3 regions of the Rossellomorea oryzaecorticis genome follow, and region 2 is predicted to be linked to each of the others. Evidence: riboswitches for the same ligand, from Rfam matches in the RefSeq annotation. Region 2 holds a riboswitch; each other region holds the start of a gene.
The links. A riboswitch is a leader RNA that binds a small molecule or an ion and turns the genes downstream of it on or off. The one in region 2 is predicted to bind cyclic di-GMP.
Positions count from the first base shown of each region.

Region 1 (6,023 bases), on a different contig from region 2:
TTCTTCGTCTAATGTAATTTCATGCTTGCCAAAAGAAATGATGGATTCAAGGGGAACCTGTAATGTAACAGCTAATTTTTTCAGAACTTTAATTGAAGGGTTTTTTTGTAATCCACGTTCAATCGAACTAATATAGGATTTTGAAACTTGAGATAGATGTGCCAGTTCATTAATAGTTAAATTTAAATTTGTGCGGAGTTCTTTAATTCGGTCACCAACCATATATACTCTCACCCTTAACACTTTTAATTCATTATATAGAACAAAAGCAAATAAATAAAATTTGAAATAGTTAGAAAAATAAAGATAATAAGAGTATTAAAGAGTCTGTTGTTCTTTATTAAGAAAAAATGATATATTTTCAATTTTAATAAAACCTTATAATAATCTATAATGAACAAAAGTTGTTCACTAAAGAGAACGAAGGAGTTTTGCACCGGGTAAATTGTGTACTAGGAGGAAGGCTATGAGGAATAAAGTTTATATTAGTGCTCTCATAATTCTTTTAATGATTGTAACAAGCAGTCAACCAGTCAGTGCATCTAAAGTTGGGAATATTATTCTTCATCCATCTGATAAATTCTTATTTAAGATTAATAACATGAAACCCGGAGATTGGGCTGAACGAACCTTGTCAATAGAAAACGCGGGAAATGAATCTATAGATTATTCTTTGCGGGTCGTCAATAAATCAAGTCATAACAAGCTTTTTAACGAGCTGGAACTTGAAGTACTTTCAGAAAACTCAGAATCACTATTTAATGATAAACTACGTAACTTTAAAGGTTTCCTGCCTAAGCATTTATTGAAATCCGATTCCGACACATTGAACTTTATGGTAAAAATGCCATATGAATTAGGAAACGAGTATCAGGGAACATCAGCTCATTTTGAAATTATCATAATAGCCGAATTAGATGACCCCGCCACACCGGATGACGACTCCAAAGACGATGATGGTACTCCAGAACATCCAGATTCTGATGATCCAAATACAGACGATAACGACCAGCCTGGTAAAATAACTCCTGATCGTACTCAAGTGAATCCTGATGTTAATAGATCAGCCTCGCCCGTATCATCACAGGGACCTAAACTTCCGAATACTGCTACGAATCTGTTTAATATTTTATTTCTAGGTATTGGCTGTTTGATAACAGGAATAATGATTTTATTAATAAAAAGGAACCTCCAGGGTAAAAAAGAATGATGGGAAGGAAGATGAAGAGGAATGTATAAAAAGATATGCAATCGTTGCACCCGTAATTCTTTTAGCAGTTCTGAATCAGGTGAGTGGATTTGTCCTTCATGCGGAAACGACCTTACCCAGTTACCTCTCTATGGGGTGACATTTCAAAAGTCCTTGTCTGATGGAAAACGTCAGAGAGAAAAAATAATCGGGAGGTATAAACAATCAAGTGAAAATCTGCAAGGAATTCGACAAATACCTTTATAAAATCCGGTAAAAGAGAAATTTTACTGTTTAATTTGTCATAAACTGGTTATAAGTGGAAGAAAAAAGAGTTAATTAAATTATCAGAAAAGACAAAAAACAACAAAACATTTTATTTGTTCTAGGTATAATAGACTCAGGACAAAGGATACATCAGACAAGGGCAAACCTATTGAAAGATAGGGACGCAAAGTCACAGATCTACCGTATGCTGCATGTACATAGTGGAAAGTGATGCGGGAATACAATGATGGCTGGGCTGCCTGAAATACTGTTTTGTATTTTAGGAGGGTATGTAAGGTGAACAAAGAACTTGATTTAGAATGGGTGGAACTAATCAAAGAAGCATTGTCTGCAGGGATATCCAAGGAAGAGATTCGGGACTATTTACAAAACAAAACAAAGAGAAAAACGGAATACGAAGCAGTATGATAAGAAAAGTCTTGCAGCTCGCTGCAAGACTTTATTTGTTGCCCAATTTCCATTTATTAAATTCAATAAACTCCCGGAATTGTTCTTTTGTAATACCGGAATCCATTGCTTCCTCTGCGATTTTGATCCATTCGCGGTCAACAGAATTATTTTCTGATTCATCATGCAACAACGCGTCCATTGAAATCCCCAATGCGGCAGAGACTTTTTCCAAGAACTGAATGGATGGGTTCTGTTGAATGTTTCGCTCAATCGAGCTCAGATATGACTTGGCAACCCCAGCTTTTTCAGCCAGTTCCGTCATAGACATTCGTTTTTCCTGTCTATATTTCTTGACTCTTTCCCCGATCATGGTGGACACCTGCCTATAAAATCGTTTCGATACTTATATTATATCAAACAGTCAACGGCTACTCTATAAGAAGTTTACATATTGTTGTGAAAAATTAGACGCTTGGTTTTGAAGTAACAGGCAGACGCGGTTTCGATACCATTTTTTCTCGGAATTCCTTCACCAGTTCATCCCCGGTATATCCTTTTTGCAATAAGTCATCCAATAATAATTCCGCATATTCATTGCGCTGTTTCTTCAATTTACCCTCAAATAAAACACTCATCCGGCCGTTCATTTTTTTAATACCGCGAATGGATGTCATGAAAGCAGCGGGATCGTTCGCCTTGTTTGAAATGACAACCTGGATTTCCAGATCACCCTTTTGCTGCTGAGCCTTCTGGAAAAACTCAAGATATTTTTGAGACATATATGTTTCCACTAGCCACGTACTCTTCCCATCCTCTTTATTGATGATAAGACCGTCCTCAATATCAAAATCCTGGAGTTCATCATTATCCACTACCTGCAGTGAAATCACTTTAAAGGTTTTCATGAACGAACATCTCCTATGATTAGGGTTTAATTATAAAAATTATATCACAGCGGTAAAAGAATCCCTAATAAGTAAATTGTGCTAAAAAAAGTGGATTTACGATTTTTGGTGTTATTTTGCTTCAGAAATGGCAAATCTCCCTAGGTGAATTTAGTGAATTCAGCTCTGATTCGGCTATGAATTTATGAAATTCCCGATTTTACACCCGTGGATTGGTGAGTGTAAGATGAGATCATTCCAGAAGAGAGGGGGTAGAACAAAAGTGATCAATCAAGTCACCCTGGTGGGCAGGCTGACCAAGGATCCCGAAGCAAGGAAAACGATGGAAGGCCGGTCGGTCCTGAGTGTAACAGTCGCCGTCAACCGCCAGTTTAAAAACCAGCAGGGGCAGGTGGAAACGGATTTCGTCATGTGCAAGATATGGAACAAGGCGGCAGATAACACGGAGAAATACTGCCGGAAAGGATCCGTCGTCGGCATCACCGGCCGAATCCAGACGCGTAATTATGAGAATGATCAAGGTAAACGGGTTTATGTTACTGAGGTAGTAGCTGATTCCATCCGGTTCATGGATCCTAGGCCTGCGGCTGACCGGGAACAGCAGTATTCTGAGAAACCGCCGGAGAAAGAACCTGTCGAACTGCCATTTTAAAAGAAGGGAGGGGACCCATTGGCAACCCTGCAAACGCTGGAACAGCGAATCGATCGACTTGAAAAATTGAACGAAGAACTGATCAAGAAAGTGGCCCGCACTAATGTCGAAAACTTCTATCTTTCACAACGGGTAACTGCACTGGAACAAGGGTTTGAATACCCGAATCCTGCCCTCAAGACCACATCTTAAGGAACCCCGAATGCATTCCTCATCTTAGAAACCTTCATACGAAAAAACACTATTTAAACGTTTTATCCAACCTGTAAGTCTTGTCTCAATGTCCAATTTTCATCATGTCTCCGCGGCATCCCTCTAACATACCTCGTTAGAAATAGAAGATTGTAAGTAGCAGTGAAGTAGTTTTGTACGTTCCCCAATATGTCTTCATGTAGGGTCGGTTTCCGTTGGAGCCGGCTGTTTTTTTGTCGTTTTAAGAACTGAACGTTGCTCGTTGATTTCCGCTCCAGGCACTCGCTTTCCGCGGGCGGTCGGGAGCCTCCTCGGCGTTTCACGCCTGTGGGGTCTCCCTTGACTCGCTTTTCCCGCAGGAGTCGAGTGCCTGGAGCTCCAATCAACTAAGTAGTAGTTACTTGGACACCAGCATCCATAACAACAAAACAACAACAAAAAAACCCCTTCCTGCAATGAAAGGGGGGCATACATAATCTATTCCAACACCAATAACGATTCCAAATCCTGATCGTACAATTCTGTGACCCATTGGTCGCTTCTGATGATTTCGTCGTTCAGGGCCTGTTTCTTTTCGAGCATGGCATCGATTTTTTCTTCAAGTGTCCCAGATGACACCAGCTTATGAACATGGACGAAGCGTTTTTGTCCGATCCGGTAGGCACGGTCGGTGGCTTGGTTTTCGACGGCAGGGTTCCACCAGCGGTCGTAGTGGACGACGTGGTTGGCGGCGGTCAGGTTCAAGCCGGTTCCGCCAGCCTTCAATGATAGAAGGAAGACCGGGAAATCGCCGTTTTGGAAGCGGTCGACGAGTTCGTCGCGCTTGGCTTTGGCCATGCTTCCGTTCAAGAATGGGACGTCAACGCCGAATTCCTTTTTCATGACTTCCTGGATCATTTCGCCCATGGAGATATACTGAGTGAAAATCAACGTGCCCTCACCTGATTCAAGGGCCGCTTCCACAATATCCTTCAGCTTCTGCATCTTTTCGGAACGGGTCAGGATCGAACGGGGATCCGGTTCCTTCAGATATAAAGCAGGATGATTGCATAGCTGCTTCAATTGGTTCAGCATCTGCAAAATCAATCCCTTGCGCTCGAAACCGCTCAGCGTTTCGACTTTCATTAATGTTTCCTGAACAAGCTGTTCGTAAAGCGCGGCCTGTTCAGCGGTCAGGCTGCAATATTCCTTCTGTTCGATCTTCTCGGGAAGATTAAGCTCAACTTCGGGATCCTTCTTCGTCCTGCGCAGCAGGAACGGCTTGATTTTTGCCTGAAGCTCGCGGACTTTCTCTTGGGATTCGTCTTTCTCAATCGGCGCGATATAGTTTTTCTGATACTGTGTAAAGCCGCCGAGATAGCCGTGGTTCAGGAAATCAAAGATCGACCACAGTTCGGACAAACGGTTTTCCATAGGAGTTCCTGTCAAAGCGATATGATGTTTTCCGTTAAGCTTTCGAATTGCTCGGGACTGCTTCGTGTTCGCATTCTTGATATTCTGTGCTTCATCCAGGGAAATAGAGCTCCACTCAACACCTGACAACTCGTCAAAATCAATATGCGACAGCCCGTAGGAGGTCAGCACGATATCCATGCCGGAAATCCGCTCGGTAAACTTCTCTTCTTTCGCACGGGAAGAACCGTAATGGAGGTGGACTTTCAAATCGGGTGCGAACTTCTCGATCTCACGCTGCCAGTTCCCAAGCACTGACGTCGGCGCGATGATCAACGCAGGGGTCTCCGGCTTTTCTTCACTCTTCACATGAAGAAGGTAAGTGATGAGCTGGACTGTTTTCCCGAGCCCCATATCATCGGCAAGGCACGCCCCAAAGCTGAACTTCCGCAGGAACAGCATCCAGCTCATGCCGAGCTGCTGATACGGCCGGAGCTCACCATGAAATAAATCAGGCGTTTCCACCAGTGGGATTGACGATACATTCGTCAGCTGACTCACCAGTTTTTTTAATGAACGGTTCAGTTCGAGCTGGATGCGCGCGTATTTATACTGATCATACTCGTCGTCTTCCGCATCCAAAGCTCCGTCTTCTTCATCCCGCGGAACAAGCTCCTGCTCAAGCATATCCTGGATCGAGATACCTTCCTGTTTTGCCTTTGTCATCATCTGCTGGATTCGGCGGATCATCGCAGGATCAAGCTTCATCCACTGACCGCGGACCTTCACGAGTCTTCTCTGGTCATCTACGAGCTTATTAAAATCATCCTCCGATAAATTGACCCCGTTCATCGACAGACGCCAGTCGAAATCGAGCATCGCGTTCAAGCCAACAAAAGAAGGGCGGTAGCTCGTATCGGTGTTCTTGAGCTTTGCCTTCACAAGCACCTGCGCATCCTTCATCGCTTCCCACCAGGACGGCAGGAGGATCTCGATATCAAGGTCAATCAACTTT
Region 1 is NZ_JBJOSA010000010.1:116,545-122,567, forward strand. It holds gene ACKA06_RS13270 (helix-turn-helix domain-containing protein) at 1-222, opposite strand, end outside; gene ACKA06_RS13275 (LPXTG cell wall anchor domain-containing protein) at 467-1,210, shown strand; cyclic di-GMP riboswitch class I at 1,606-1,720, shown strand; gene ACKA06_RS13280 (anti-repressor SinI family protein) at 1,754-1,885, shown strand; gene ACKA06_RS13285 (helix-turn-helix domain-containing protein) at 1,917-2,237, opposite strand; gene ACKA06_RS13290 (YwpF-like family protein) at 2,332-2,772, opposite strand; gene ACKA06_RS13295 (single-stranded DNA-binding protein) at 3,035-3,424, shown strand; gene ACKA06_RS13300 (hypothetical protein) at 3,443-3,616, shown strand; gene ACKA06_RS13305 (DEAD/DEAH box helicase) at 4,094-6,023, opposite strand, start outside.
Region 1: linked by a shared signal. The riboswitch ahead of ACKA06_RS13280 (anti-repressor SinI family protein) and the one ahead of ACKA06_RS05425 (hypothetical protein) in region 2 are both predicted to bind cyclic di-GMP.

Region 2 (6,023 bases):
TTTCCTCCTCGCGAATCCAGGTGCACAGCTCTTCACCCTGGATCTTCGGCAGCATCAAGTCGAGGATCGCAAAGCAGGGATCGCACTCCTTAAACAGACGCTTCCCTTCTTCTCCGTCCTCTGCCTCGAATACTTCATAGCCTTCTTTTTCAAGAAAAATCCTGATCAGTTTCCTGATCTTAGCATCATCCTCCACGACAAGGATGCTCTTATTCTGAACGTTCACGACAATTTCCTCCTATGTTGAAAACAAACTGAACACAGACAGATAAGCAGAAATCTGCTGCATCTTACCGCTGAAAACAAGCAGCCCCATCGCAACCATCAGGGCCCCGTTGAACTTCGCAAGCTTCGGCAGGATCCTGTTCACCTTTTTCATCACGGTGAATGTCTTCGTAATCATCAGTGAAATGATCAGGAACGGAAGCGCGAGTCCCAGTGAATACACGATGAGGAGCAGTATTCCCTGCGTCAGGGTCGAGCTGGCCCCGGCAAGCAGCAGGATTGATGATAACGTGATGCCGACGCACGGGGACCATCCGCTCGCAAATGCCATTCCAAGCATAACGGAACCGAAGGCGGTCCCTTTTTTCTTCACCTCAAACTGCTTTCCGCCCTTCATCAGGAAGGAAAACGAAATCCAGCCCATCATCTGCAGGCCGAAGACGATAATGAGGATCCCGGCGATCTGTTCTATGTATAATCTGTATTCCGAAAATAACCCTCCGAGCAGGCTTGCGGAAGCCCCCATCAGAATGAAGATGAAAGAAAAACCGGCGATGAAACCGAATGACCGGATAAACACCACTTTCCTCTCCACCTGAATCCTTCCTCCCTCCGCCTGGCCGCCTGTCAAATGACTCACATAAGCCGGCAAGAGCGGAAACACACAAGGCGAGAAAAACGACAGCGCCCCTGCTGCGAGCGCAAACCAAATTGATACTTCTACCATACATTGTTCACTCCTTTTATACCAATAGTATGGCGGGGGAATGTTAAGGGTTTGTTAAGAGGGTAGGGATTTTTTTGTGGTTGGGGATTGGGGGGGGGTTGGGTGGGGGTGGTGCCTGGCTCAGATTCGGTGTTTTGAGCCAGGTTCAATTACGGGGGATTGAGCCTGGAACGATTTTTGTACCTGGTACAATTCCAGCGGTTTGTACCAGGTACACATTCTGCATTATTGGTGCCAGGCACAGATTGGGTGATTTGTGCCTGGCACCAGCAACCCTCCATCTTTACCCCTTACGCACCACAATATAATAAACTGAAGGGTGCAAATGCCCGACTTCCGTTTCGAACCCGGCTGTCTCGAGCTGCTGTGCCAGTTCATCAGATGGAATCCGCTCTTCCAGCGGCGGTCCCATTTCTGACTCCACTGCCTCCCAGTCCAGGATGAGCCAAAGGCCATCGTCCGTCAGCATGTCGCTAAGGTCTTGGAATACTTTGGTGAGATTGGGCACCTCATGTAAAACAAAGGCAGATACGATTTTATCCAGGGTGTTCTTGTTGAAGCTTAAGTATTCGAGCGAAGATTTTTCGTATTCGATGTTCGAGACGCCAGCTTCCCCTGCACGGTGCTGGAGATATTCGAGCATTTCTTGCTGCAGGTCGACGGCATGAACCTTAGTATCGACTTCCTTCGCGATCGGCAGTGTCAAATAGCCGTTTCCGCAGCCGAGGTCTGCGACGAGGTCATCTTTTTTTAATTGAAGAAGCTGAAGTACTTTTTCCACCGGCACCATTTCCTGACGCTTTGGATCGAGCAGTTTTGAAGCTTTGTGATGTTCGAATAAATGTCCGTGTCCTTCCATGATTGGTCCCTCCTGTTAATAAGATACGTTTCCATAGACTGCTTATTTCTCTATTGTCTTCGTTTTTCCTGGTAAATAGACTTTTAAAAGGAAAATCGCCTTACGATACCCCTTTATGTATTAGAGTATGATATGTATCTTTCAGGCAATCAAGTAATTGCTCTCGGGAATCAAAAAAACCGGCTGTCAAAGTGGACACCCGGAGTTTATCATATAATGGCTCTATCTTTTGAATCGGCCGATTGGGATCCTTTCAGTGCTTCCAGGATCATCATTAAGTAAAAGCCTGTGTTGCCTCCGCGGCGGTCGATCACCTTGATGTCGTCAACGATCCTCTTTACCTCTTCATAACCCAGCCTGCTTAATACCATGTCGCTGATTTCCTCTGCTGTATAGGAGCTGAACTTTTTCAAAGTGGAACGGTTTCTCCTGCAAAAGCTGCGCAACTGTCTTCTTATGTCGGAAATATTTCCTTGTTCCATCTTCACTTCTCCTTTCCAAACCTGAACTTCCATAGGCTTCAGAGACAGTAGTTTTATTAAAATAAAAATTGCCCGCCAAAAAGAATGGCAGGCAGTAAATGATGAAACAGCGTCATTTATCTTCCAATCCTTTTCGGCAGCCCGGCGGTCATAGTTTCGGAAACGTTAGATCCGTGGCTTTGCGTCCTAATCTTTCGAATTAGTTTGCCTTTATCGCAGGTTGATACGTAGTACAAATGATGTGTATTTGAGTTTTTACAATAATACTATAGTACCAGCATTACCCAAGTTTTAAAAGTGTTTTTTGTGTGAAAATTTTCTTTTTTCGACATTAATTTCATTATACATGATTGCGTATGGTTTGTAAGGGGAAGGAATTATTCTTTTATGAATATCCTATAAGGATAAGGGTTTCTTGTGGAATGTTTTTATCCAAAAAAATCCTGCCATAAACCTATGGCAGGATTCTATCAAGCTGCTATTCTATTAAAGGTTGATATATCTACGCGGGTTTATAGCATTTGATTTCGCCGCATTCCAAGAACCTTGGTGAAGTTCGAAGTGAAGATGCTGTCCGAAAGAATATCCTGTATTACCCATGTAACCGATTTGCTGACCTTTATCGATAGGTTGTCCTGAGCTTACCAGGGCAGAAGACATATGGGCATACACTGTAGTAAAGGTTTGTCCGTTGATTGAGTGCGTGATGTACACAACGTTTCCGTAACTTGAGCTGTAATGACTCTTGATGACATATCCATCTGCTGCTGCAACAACTGGAACAGTTCCGCGAGCTGCAATATCCGTACCGTAGTGGTAGCGGGATTCCCCGTTTAACGTATCCCAGCCAAATTCAGTAGTAATGGCACCGGATGCTGGTCTTGTCCATGCTCCGGAACTTACAGGAACGCTGGCTGGTGCTGAAGCCGATGCGGAAGAGCCTCCGCTGCTGCTTGAAGTTGTAGAAGCTTTAGCCTTCTTGGCTGCTGCTGCCGCTGCAGCTTCTGCCTGTCTCTTCTTCTCAAGTTCTCGCTGACGGGCAAGTTCAGCCAAACGGGCCTGTTCTGCCTGGATTTCTCCTCCGATTTGCTGTTCCATTTTAGCTAATTCATTAGATTCTTTTTGCAAGTTCACTTTTTCTTTTTCAAGTGAAGCCTGCTGCTTTTCAAGCTGCTTGAACAATTCAGCTTTTTGGGCTTTTTCGCTGTTAAGGTCTTGCTTCAATGTTTCAAGGCTTGCTTTATCGCTTTCTAATTCTGCTAATTTCGTTTCAACTTGTGATTTCTTCTTCTCTAATTCTTCCTGGTCTCTCTTTTGCTCGTCCATGATTTTTTTATCTGCACTCACAATCGTGTTTACTGCAGTGACCCGGTTGATGAAGTCACCGAAGCTTTCAGCGCCGAGAAGGACATCAAGATAGTTTGCAGAGCCGCCTTTTTCCTGAATCGCACGTGCACGTTCTTTTAAAAGTTCGTTACGCTCTTTGATTTTTTCTTCGAGCTCTTTGATTTCTTCTTTTAACTGATCGATTTCTGCATTTGTTTCATCGATCTCTTTCGCTTTTTCAGCGATTTTATTTTCTGTATCTCTTATCTTCGCATCGAACTCAGCGATTTTCGCTTTGATTTCCTGCTGCTTGCTGATGTTTGCGTTGATTTCTGATTTCTTTTTATTAATTTCACCGTTGATTTTATCTTTTTGAGAAGAAACCTCTCCTTGTTTCTTCTTCAGATCCTCTACGGATGTAGCGTTGGCCGTTGTTCCCATTGCCGGGAAACTGCCGATTGTTAATGCTGCTGCAATTGCTAATGATACAAAATGCTTCTTGTTCAAGCGGCTCGCTCCTTTCAGCTTCTATCAACCTGTTAATTTAGACTTTTAAGAATTTACGTACAGACATAAAGCTTCCCCAGGCGCCAATCAGGCATCCCATTAAGAGGATCAATCCGTTTACCTGATAGATGAACGGGGTAAAGTCCAATATCTGAATAAAGTTATTTTGAAGTTTTGGCTCAATAAAATTGTAAGCGTAGTAATAACCAGTTGTAACAAGAGCAATCGGGATAATAGAACCTAAAACACCAAGCCATAATCCTTCAAGGACGAACGGCCAGCGGACGAACCAGTTGGTTGCACCCACGAGTTTCATTATCTCGATTTCTCTTCTTCTAGCGACGATCGTTATTTTTATCGTATTTGAGATGAGGAACATCGCTGTGAACAATAGACCGATGATCAGCACCAATCCGACGTTTCTGCTCATTTCAAGGATATTGAATAACTTTTCGATTTTCGCTTCCCCGTATAATGCTTCGTTGACATTTTCATACTTGCCTATTTCAGCGGCAATCTTGCCTGTATCACGGGGATCTTTCGCTTTAACGATGAATACATCATAAAGCGGGTTATCTTGCTCGAATAATCTGAAATCGTCACCGAGATCTTTTACCAGATTCTGAAGTTCTTCCTCTTTGGAGGAATATTCGACGGTTTCGACTCCACTTATTTTATCAATCTTGTCTTCTATGACTTTAACTTCTTCTTTCTTCGTCCCAATTTCGAGAAGTACGCGAATTTCGACATCTTTCTCTATATCGGTTGCCACCTTGTTCATGTTTAGCATCAAGACGATAAAAACACCAACAAGTAATAATGTGACGGTTACTGCACTGACGGATGCGAAGGTCATCCAGCCGTTTCGGCCGATGCTCTTAAAACTTTCCCTGAAGTGACGGGCAAACGTTCTAGCCTTCATAACCGTAATCACCTCGCTGTTCATCCCGGACAATCCGGCCATTCTCGATGGCGATTACCCGATGCTTGATTGTATTTACGATTTCCCGGTTATGTGTAGCCATGATCACGGTAGTACCGCGGTTTGCGATTTCCTCAAGGATATTCATGATGTCCCAGGAGGTTTCAGGATCGAGATTCCCTGTAGGCTCGTCCGCAATCACCAGCTTTGGTGTATTGACGATCGACCTTGCAATCGAGACCCTCTGTTGCTCTCCTCCTGAAAGCTCATTCGGAAGCATCCTTGCTTTATGTTTAAGGCCTACCAGCTCAAGTACATCCATTACACGCTTCTTGATCTGTTTCGGCTGCTCTTCGATTACTTCGAGTGCAAACGCGACATTTTCATAAATCGTCAATGTAGGAAGCAGTTTAAAATCCTGGAAGACCACTCCTATATTTCGTCGAAGTTGAGGCACTTTGCTGTTCCTTATTTTCGCCAAATTTATTCCATTCACGATGATATCACCTTTTGAAGGTTTCACTTCACGGTACATCATCTTGATGAATGTTGTCTTCCCTGCGCCACTCGGACCCACGACATAAACAAACTCGCCTTGCTTTATATGGACGTTAAACCCATTCGCAGCCATAACACCGTTGTTATACTGCTTATAGACGTCTTTCATTTCTATCATTATTAAATCACCTAATTTGTAGTATGTAGTTCCCCTCTTGGCTGTGTGGTATCTATGTGTGTGATATAAAATTCTGTCGTCTCTACCAAATTAGACATAAATTGGTGAAATTGCTCGAATTTCGCTCACGAAAATATTATAACATCACTTCTTACGATGTTAAGGAAAAATATTATTACAGTTTCATTTCAGAACTGCACTTTTTGTGAAATATTAACCTTTTTTATTGCCATTAATACCTAATTTCCGATATTTATATAGTTATTTTTTACTAGTATCAGGTACTAACAACAAGTAAA
Region 2 is NZ_JBJOSA010000003.1:245,731-251,753, forward strand. It holds gene ACKA06_RS05410 (response regulator transcription factor) at 1-226, opposite strand, end outside; gene ACKA06_RS05415 (cytochrome c biogenesis CcdA family protein) at 239-952, opposite strand; gene ACKA06_RS05420 (class I SAM-dependent methyltransferase) at 1,236-1,811, opposite strand; gene ACKA06_RS05425 (hypothetical protein) at 2,021-2,293, opposite strand; cyclic di-GMP riboswitch class I at 2,426-2,512, opposite strand; gene ACKA06_RS05430 (murein hydrolase activator EnvC family protein) at 2,780-4,126, opposite strand; gene ftsX (permease-like cell division protein FtsX) at 4,164-5,048, opposite strand; gene ftsE (cell division ATP-binding protein FtsE) at 5,038-5,724, opposite strand.

Region 3 (6,023 bases), on a different contig from region 2:
TTTTCAAGTCCTTTTCCTCCAGTTGTTTTTATTGCATTTTCCCGTCCGGTGCGGGTCGAGACAGTTCTTAATATTTGCACCCGGGATGAGGGGTATGCCGTGAAATATGTGGGAAATGGGGGAGGAAAAGACGTTCTGAGATTGTATGGAATTCCCGAAGTGGTGCCTGGCTCAAAATGGGGATTTTGAGCCAGGCACAAAACATATGATTTGAGCCAGGAACCAATTATCAACTGGATCCCGGCGCCGATGTATCTGGTACATTAGATCACTTTGTACCAGGTACGAAGCGTTGGTAGTTATCAGGTACAAGGTATCAAGGTTGTGCCAGGAACAAAATGCCTCGTTTGTGCCTGGCACCACGCATTGGCAGGACATTTGATACTTATAAAAAGGGGATTGCCAACCACCAATCGAATACATAAACAACCATGTTAAATAAGGAGGGTTCATCATGACGGACAGAAAAAGGCTTCGGGACCTCGGTGTGGAAATCGGTTCTTTTCCATGCGGCCCGGATAACAGTATCACGGATATTGGCGGGGTGAAGGTGGGGCATCAAACGCTTCATTATGAGAAAAATGGGAGGGTGGTCCGGACAGGGGTGACGGCTATATTGCCCCATGGAGGGAATCTATTCAGGGAAAAAGTCTTTGCAGCGAGCCATGTGATCAACGGGTTTGGCAAAACCGCGGGCACGATCCAAATCGAAGAGCTGGGCGTGCTGGAGAGTCCGATCATGCTGACGAATACACTTTCAGTCGGTGATGTCATGAAGGGGACCGTAGAGTTTTTGATGGAGCAGTGTCCAGAGATTGGAGACACGACAGGGACGGTGAATGTGTTTGTCGGTGAGTGCAATGATGGATACCTGAATGATATCCGGGGGCTTCATGTGACTGCGGACGATGCATGCCAGGCGATTAGAAATGCCCGTTCAGGATTGGTGGATGAAGGATGTGTCGGGGCGGGGACCGGGATGCTTTGTCTTGGGTATAAGGGAGGCGCCGGGACAAGCTCGAGGCGAGGCACCGTTGGAGCGGATGAATATACTGTAGGAGCATTAGTAGTGGCTAATTTCGGCAGGCGGCGGGACCTTTCCCTCGATACCGGCCTCCCGAAGGAAGAACAGGAGGTCCCCGACGGATCGATTATGATCATCCTCGCGACAGACGCCCCAATGAATGATAGACAGCTCAAGCGGCTGGCCAAGCGGGCTTCATTCGGCCTGTCCAGGACCGGATCGTATGCTGCGCACGGGAGCGGTGATATTGTCCTCGCATTCTCCACTGCCCATAAGGTCCCGCATCAACCGGACGAGTCCAATACAACCACTTATCCGTTCATCAAAGAAGACGGAGAGCTCATTTCTACCCTGTTCGAAATGGCTGTTGAGTGTGTCGAAGAAGCGATTTGGAATGCCCTGGCCAAGGCAGAAACAACCACCGGAAGGAATGGCCGGCTTGTGGAAGCCATTCCGCCGGAGCTGCTTGCCGGTTTAAGGAAATAAGGAAAAGGGAAATGGTATCCTGCCTTTAAAATGACTTTTTCCCAGGGAAAAGAGGAAGGATAAGATGAAGGTTGAAGAATGAAAGGAAGTGAAACGATGAATTACACACCGCTGCCTCTCTCTTTTTACGAGCAGCCCACGCTGGAACTGGCGCAGGGCTTATTAGGATGTGTGCTCGTGAAGGAAACCGAAGAAGGAATCGCTTCGGGTTATATCGTGGAAACAGAAGCGTATCTCGGTCCGGAAGACAGGGCCGCCCACAGCTTCGGCAACCGCCGGACAAAACGGACGGAAATCATGTTTCATGAAGCCGGCCGGGTTTATACATATTTGATGCATACCCATTGCCTTGTGAATGTTGTCGCTGCAGAAATCGGGGTGCCGAATGCCATCCTGATAAGGGCAGTCGAACCGCTGGAGGGACTCGACTTAATGACAGAGAGAAGGAAGGGCCATCCGATGAAAAACTGGACGAGCGGCCCGGGCAAATTGACGAAAGCATTAGGGATCACGATGGAGGACTATGGAAGGTTCTATACTGAACCCCCGCTTATCATATCAGAAGGGTATACCCCGCCTGAGATTGCCGCCGGTAAAAGAATTGGAATCGATAACTCGGGGGAAGCAAAAGATTATCCGTGGCGCTTCTGGGTGAAGGGAAATCCTTATGTCTCCAGATGAACAACCAGATTCTAAATTTTCAAATAAATAATAGAAAAATAATCCCAATGTACTAGTTTTATGGTATATTTTACTTAATAAGACCTTATTCTACATAAAATGATACATTTCGCATTGGGAGCTGTGAACCTGACTGATAGATGGGCGCTTGCATTCAGGGGAGCTAGTGGCGCAACCGACCACATACGAAGGAATTTACGTTCTTTCATGTGGTCTTTTTTTATGCCGTTCAAACGTCCAAAAACTCTTAACAAAGAAAGTACAGGGGATTTATGAATATTTTTACGATTTTTCAAAATGACTATATCTATCATGATTATCAGCCGTTATTCACGATGGGGCATACCCCGTCGCTTTATGGATATGAGGCGCTGATGAGGAATACCCATAAGGAAAATCCTGAAACGCTTTTCCAGACAGCGATGAGGGCGAACATCTTATATAAGCTGGATACCTTGTCGATCACAAAGGCAATCGAGGGTTTTCTCGGTCATCACAATGGAAGCGGGAAGCTATTCGTGAATGTCTATGTGACGACACTTTTACATCCAAGCTTCCACACTTACTTCGATCATCTCATGGAAACATACCCCGGAGCACGCGGCCGGTTGATCCTGGAATTGAATGAATCGACTCCGGACGAACTTTGGCAGAACCCTTTATTGTTGAGAACGCTGAAAAGCCTTAAACGATACGATGTTTTATATGCTATTGATGATTTCGGACAAGGGACGGCCTCGATAAAGAAGTCCATCGAATTTGAACCCGATATCATCAAGCTTGATCGGTATTTTGCCAAAGAGCTTGCCTGGAGTAAAAGGAAACAGAGATTCATCTCTTTCTTTCAACAATTTTACGGAAATGATGCAATCATTATTTTGGAAGGAATTGAAAAGGAAGAAGATATGCTGGCAGCCAAAGAACTTGGCATTACCATTGGGCAGGGATATTTTCTCGGGAAGCCGAGTAAGCTGCTTGCATAATAACAAAAAGGCTTGAATAGGAGTTGTCGGGGAACGGAAACTTCATATGAAATGAAATTGTTTTAATTGAAATGAAATTGAAAAAATTTACAGCTTCCTTTAAACTGAAGAAAAAGGAAAAAGGGGATTATTATGAGGGTTTTGAAGTTTCCGATGAAAATGATATTTTATTATTTTCTTGGTTTGATGGGTATTTTGGCTGTTAGTATAGCTCCTCAAGCATTCAGTGAGCGAGGAGTGTATAACTTCATAGGTTACTTCGAAGAATTCATCAAGTTTATATTTTATTTCATTGAGCCGGAGAATTGGATTTATTATTACAAGAATCAACCTGTTGAGCTGTTGGAATTTCTATGGACGCCATACCTATACTCCTTAAAGATTTTGGGGGGAGCTTTGGCCATAGGTCTCGGGCTTGCACTAATTTTAAATTTGATTACCGTCTTTCTGCCCCGCTGGTTGACTGAACCGATCAAGAAGCTTCTAAATCTGCTTGAAACTGTTCCGGATCTGATGTTTGCTTTTCTTCTCCAATTATTCATTGTTTTTATATTCAAAAAATTCGGTGTTGAGTTAATGCTATTTACCGCTTACGGGGAAGAGACGGTATATCTTGCCCCGATGATTACTCTCGCTGTCATACCGATGATCTCTTTTTTTCGGATTCTTCTTTTAATTACAGAAGAGGAATTTATGAAACCCCATATTGAATTCGCACAAAGCAAAGGGTTATCAAAATGGAAAATATTCCGTTCACATGTAATGAAAAATGTGTCACCGAGCTTTTTTTATCATGGAAAAATCATTATCTGGGGCATGCTCTCAAGTTTGTTCATCATCGAAACAATTTTTAATACGAGAGGAATAACGTACTTCATCACTGATGATTTCAGGCCGATTGTCATTGCAGTCTCCCTATTACTCATTTTCACCCCATTCTTTGTCATATATCAAGGAGTATATCTGTGGGTGAATGATGGAAGCGGGGAAGACCTTACTAAATATAAGAAAGACCGCAATCACTTTCGGGAATGGAGAATATGGGTATGGGCTGCCACCCTCAGAAAGTTATGGTGGCAGCATATGCATAACCCTAAGTTTGCAGCCGGATTCAGCATGATTTTTATCATGATCGCGTATAGTTTCATATTTCCGCTGTTTAAAGAAAAACCTATCAACTTTATTAATTACATGAAAAATGATGAAGGGCGGATTATCTCAGCACCGCCGCATCCTCCATCCAAAGAGATGATTTTAGGATCTGATTTTTTTGGATACAGCATCATGGATCAAATGATTGTGGGGGCTAAATATACACTTTTATTTGCGTTGATCGTTGCGTTTTTAAGGGTCGTAGGAGGGTTCTACCTTGGTGTGGTGTATCACTTTCATTTAAAAGAATACCGGAAAAACTGGCTGGACCGGATGGTGGATTCCATCCATTTCCTTCCTTTGAGTTTGATTGCTTATTTATTGCTGAGACCCGTATTATGGGGTTCTCCTGCTCAGGGATTTCAAAATTCAATATTTGAACGGCTGATTTTTGAAGCTATCCTGCTGACGATACTGGTATTACCCTTAACCACCGTGCTTATCGGGAATGAATTGAAGTTGATAGGAAAGAAAGACTTTGTTCTTTCTGCCAAGCTGCTTGGAGGAAGTAATAAGCATTTGCTGTGGACCCATTTATTCCCCCATTTGGCACCTCGGCTATTCATTATTTTCGGCCATCAATTCATTCAGACGCTGCTCATATTAGTTCACCTAGGTTTATTTCACTTATTCTTGGGAGGAACGATCATCACGCGCGGCGACATGCCTGACCCGCCTAAGACCGGTACCTTTGAGTGGTCAGGGCTGATAAGCTCTGCAAGGTATTCACTGATGACGGGTAAATACTGGGTCGTACTTGCCCCGCTTTTTGCTTTCATGATCGCTATCATCGCGATGCAGCTCATCGTCCAGGGAGTGAAGGAAATTCAGCAGAAGAAGGTCGGCGTACTCGTAAACAACACACCGATCAAGAGCAAAAAGAAGCGTGTGAAAAGGAAAGAGTACCAACCGGTCATGGAGGATTTCAAATTGACGAATCATCAGACTTTTAAAGGGTAAAAGGAGTTGTGAAAAATGAGCGCTAAGAGTCCGAAGCTTCCTTTGACGGATGAAGAAAGAAGTTCCTTGCGCCGGGAAAAAATAAGATTGAAGGAAATCAACACATATTCCCCGGAAGAACTGGGTGAAAGACTGGGGATCCCGCTTGAAAGAGCTCGATATCTGGTCGGGATGTCCAATTTCCAGCAGATTCCTTCCATCGGTCCGAACATGGCCCATAACGTCGTCGAAGATTTGCAGTTTCATACATTTGAAGAGATCAAGGATGAAAAAGGGGAAGACCTCATTATCGCACTCGAGAAAAAATACGGAGTGTGGATGGATCCCTGTGTAGAAGATTCCTTACGTTGTGTTGTCCACCATGCCCGGCATCCTGACAGTGAAAAGAATTGGTGGGACTTCACCGCTGAAAGAAAAGCATACAGGGCTGAACACGGCTATCCCACTGACCGTCCGACAAAGGCTTGGGACGAGAAGCGGTAAGGACGAAAAACTTTCTTGATTCACCTATTCTCCTATATAATCAATTCATATAAGAAAGGAGAGGATAGGATGGATTATGCAATCGTAACGGGTGCCACCAGGGGACTTGGGGAGTCAATCGCAAAGCTCTTCATTGAAAAGGGGATTTCACTGATCAATATTTCAAGATCGGATAATGAGGCACTAAAATCGATGTGTGAAGGAGAAGGAGTCTCCTATGAGTTCGTGCGATGCGATCTTTCCAATCCCGATGA
Region 3 is NZ_JBJOSA010000027.1:26,258-32,280, forward strand. It holds gene ACKA06_RS19665 (hypothetical protein) at 1-7, opposite strand, end outside; gene ACKA06_RS19670 (DmpA family aminopeptidase) at 455-1,510, shown strand; gene ACKA06_RS19675 (DNA-3-methyladenine glycosylase) at 1,589-2,191, shown strand; cyclic di-GMP riboswitch class II at 2,300-2,381, shown strand; gene ACKA06_RS19680 (EAL domain-containing protein) at 2,464-3,174, shown strand; gene ACKA06_RS19685 (ABC transporter permease subunit) at 3,307-5,286, shown strand; gene ACKA06_RS19690 (helix-hairpin-helix domain-containing protein) at 5,302-5,769, shown strand; gene ACKA06_RS19695 ((S)-benzoin forming benzil reductase) at 5,839-6,023, shown strand, end outside.
Region 3: linked by a shared signal. The riboswitch ahead of ACKA06_RS19680 (EAL domain-containing protein) and the one ahead of ACKA06_RS05425 (hypothetical protein) in region 2 are both predicted to bind cyclic di-GMP.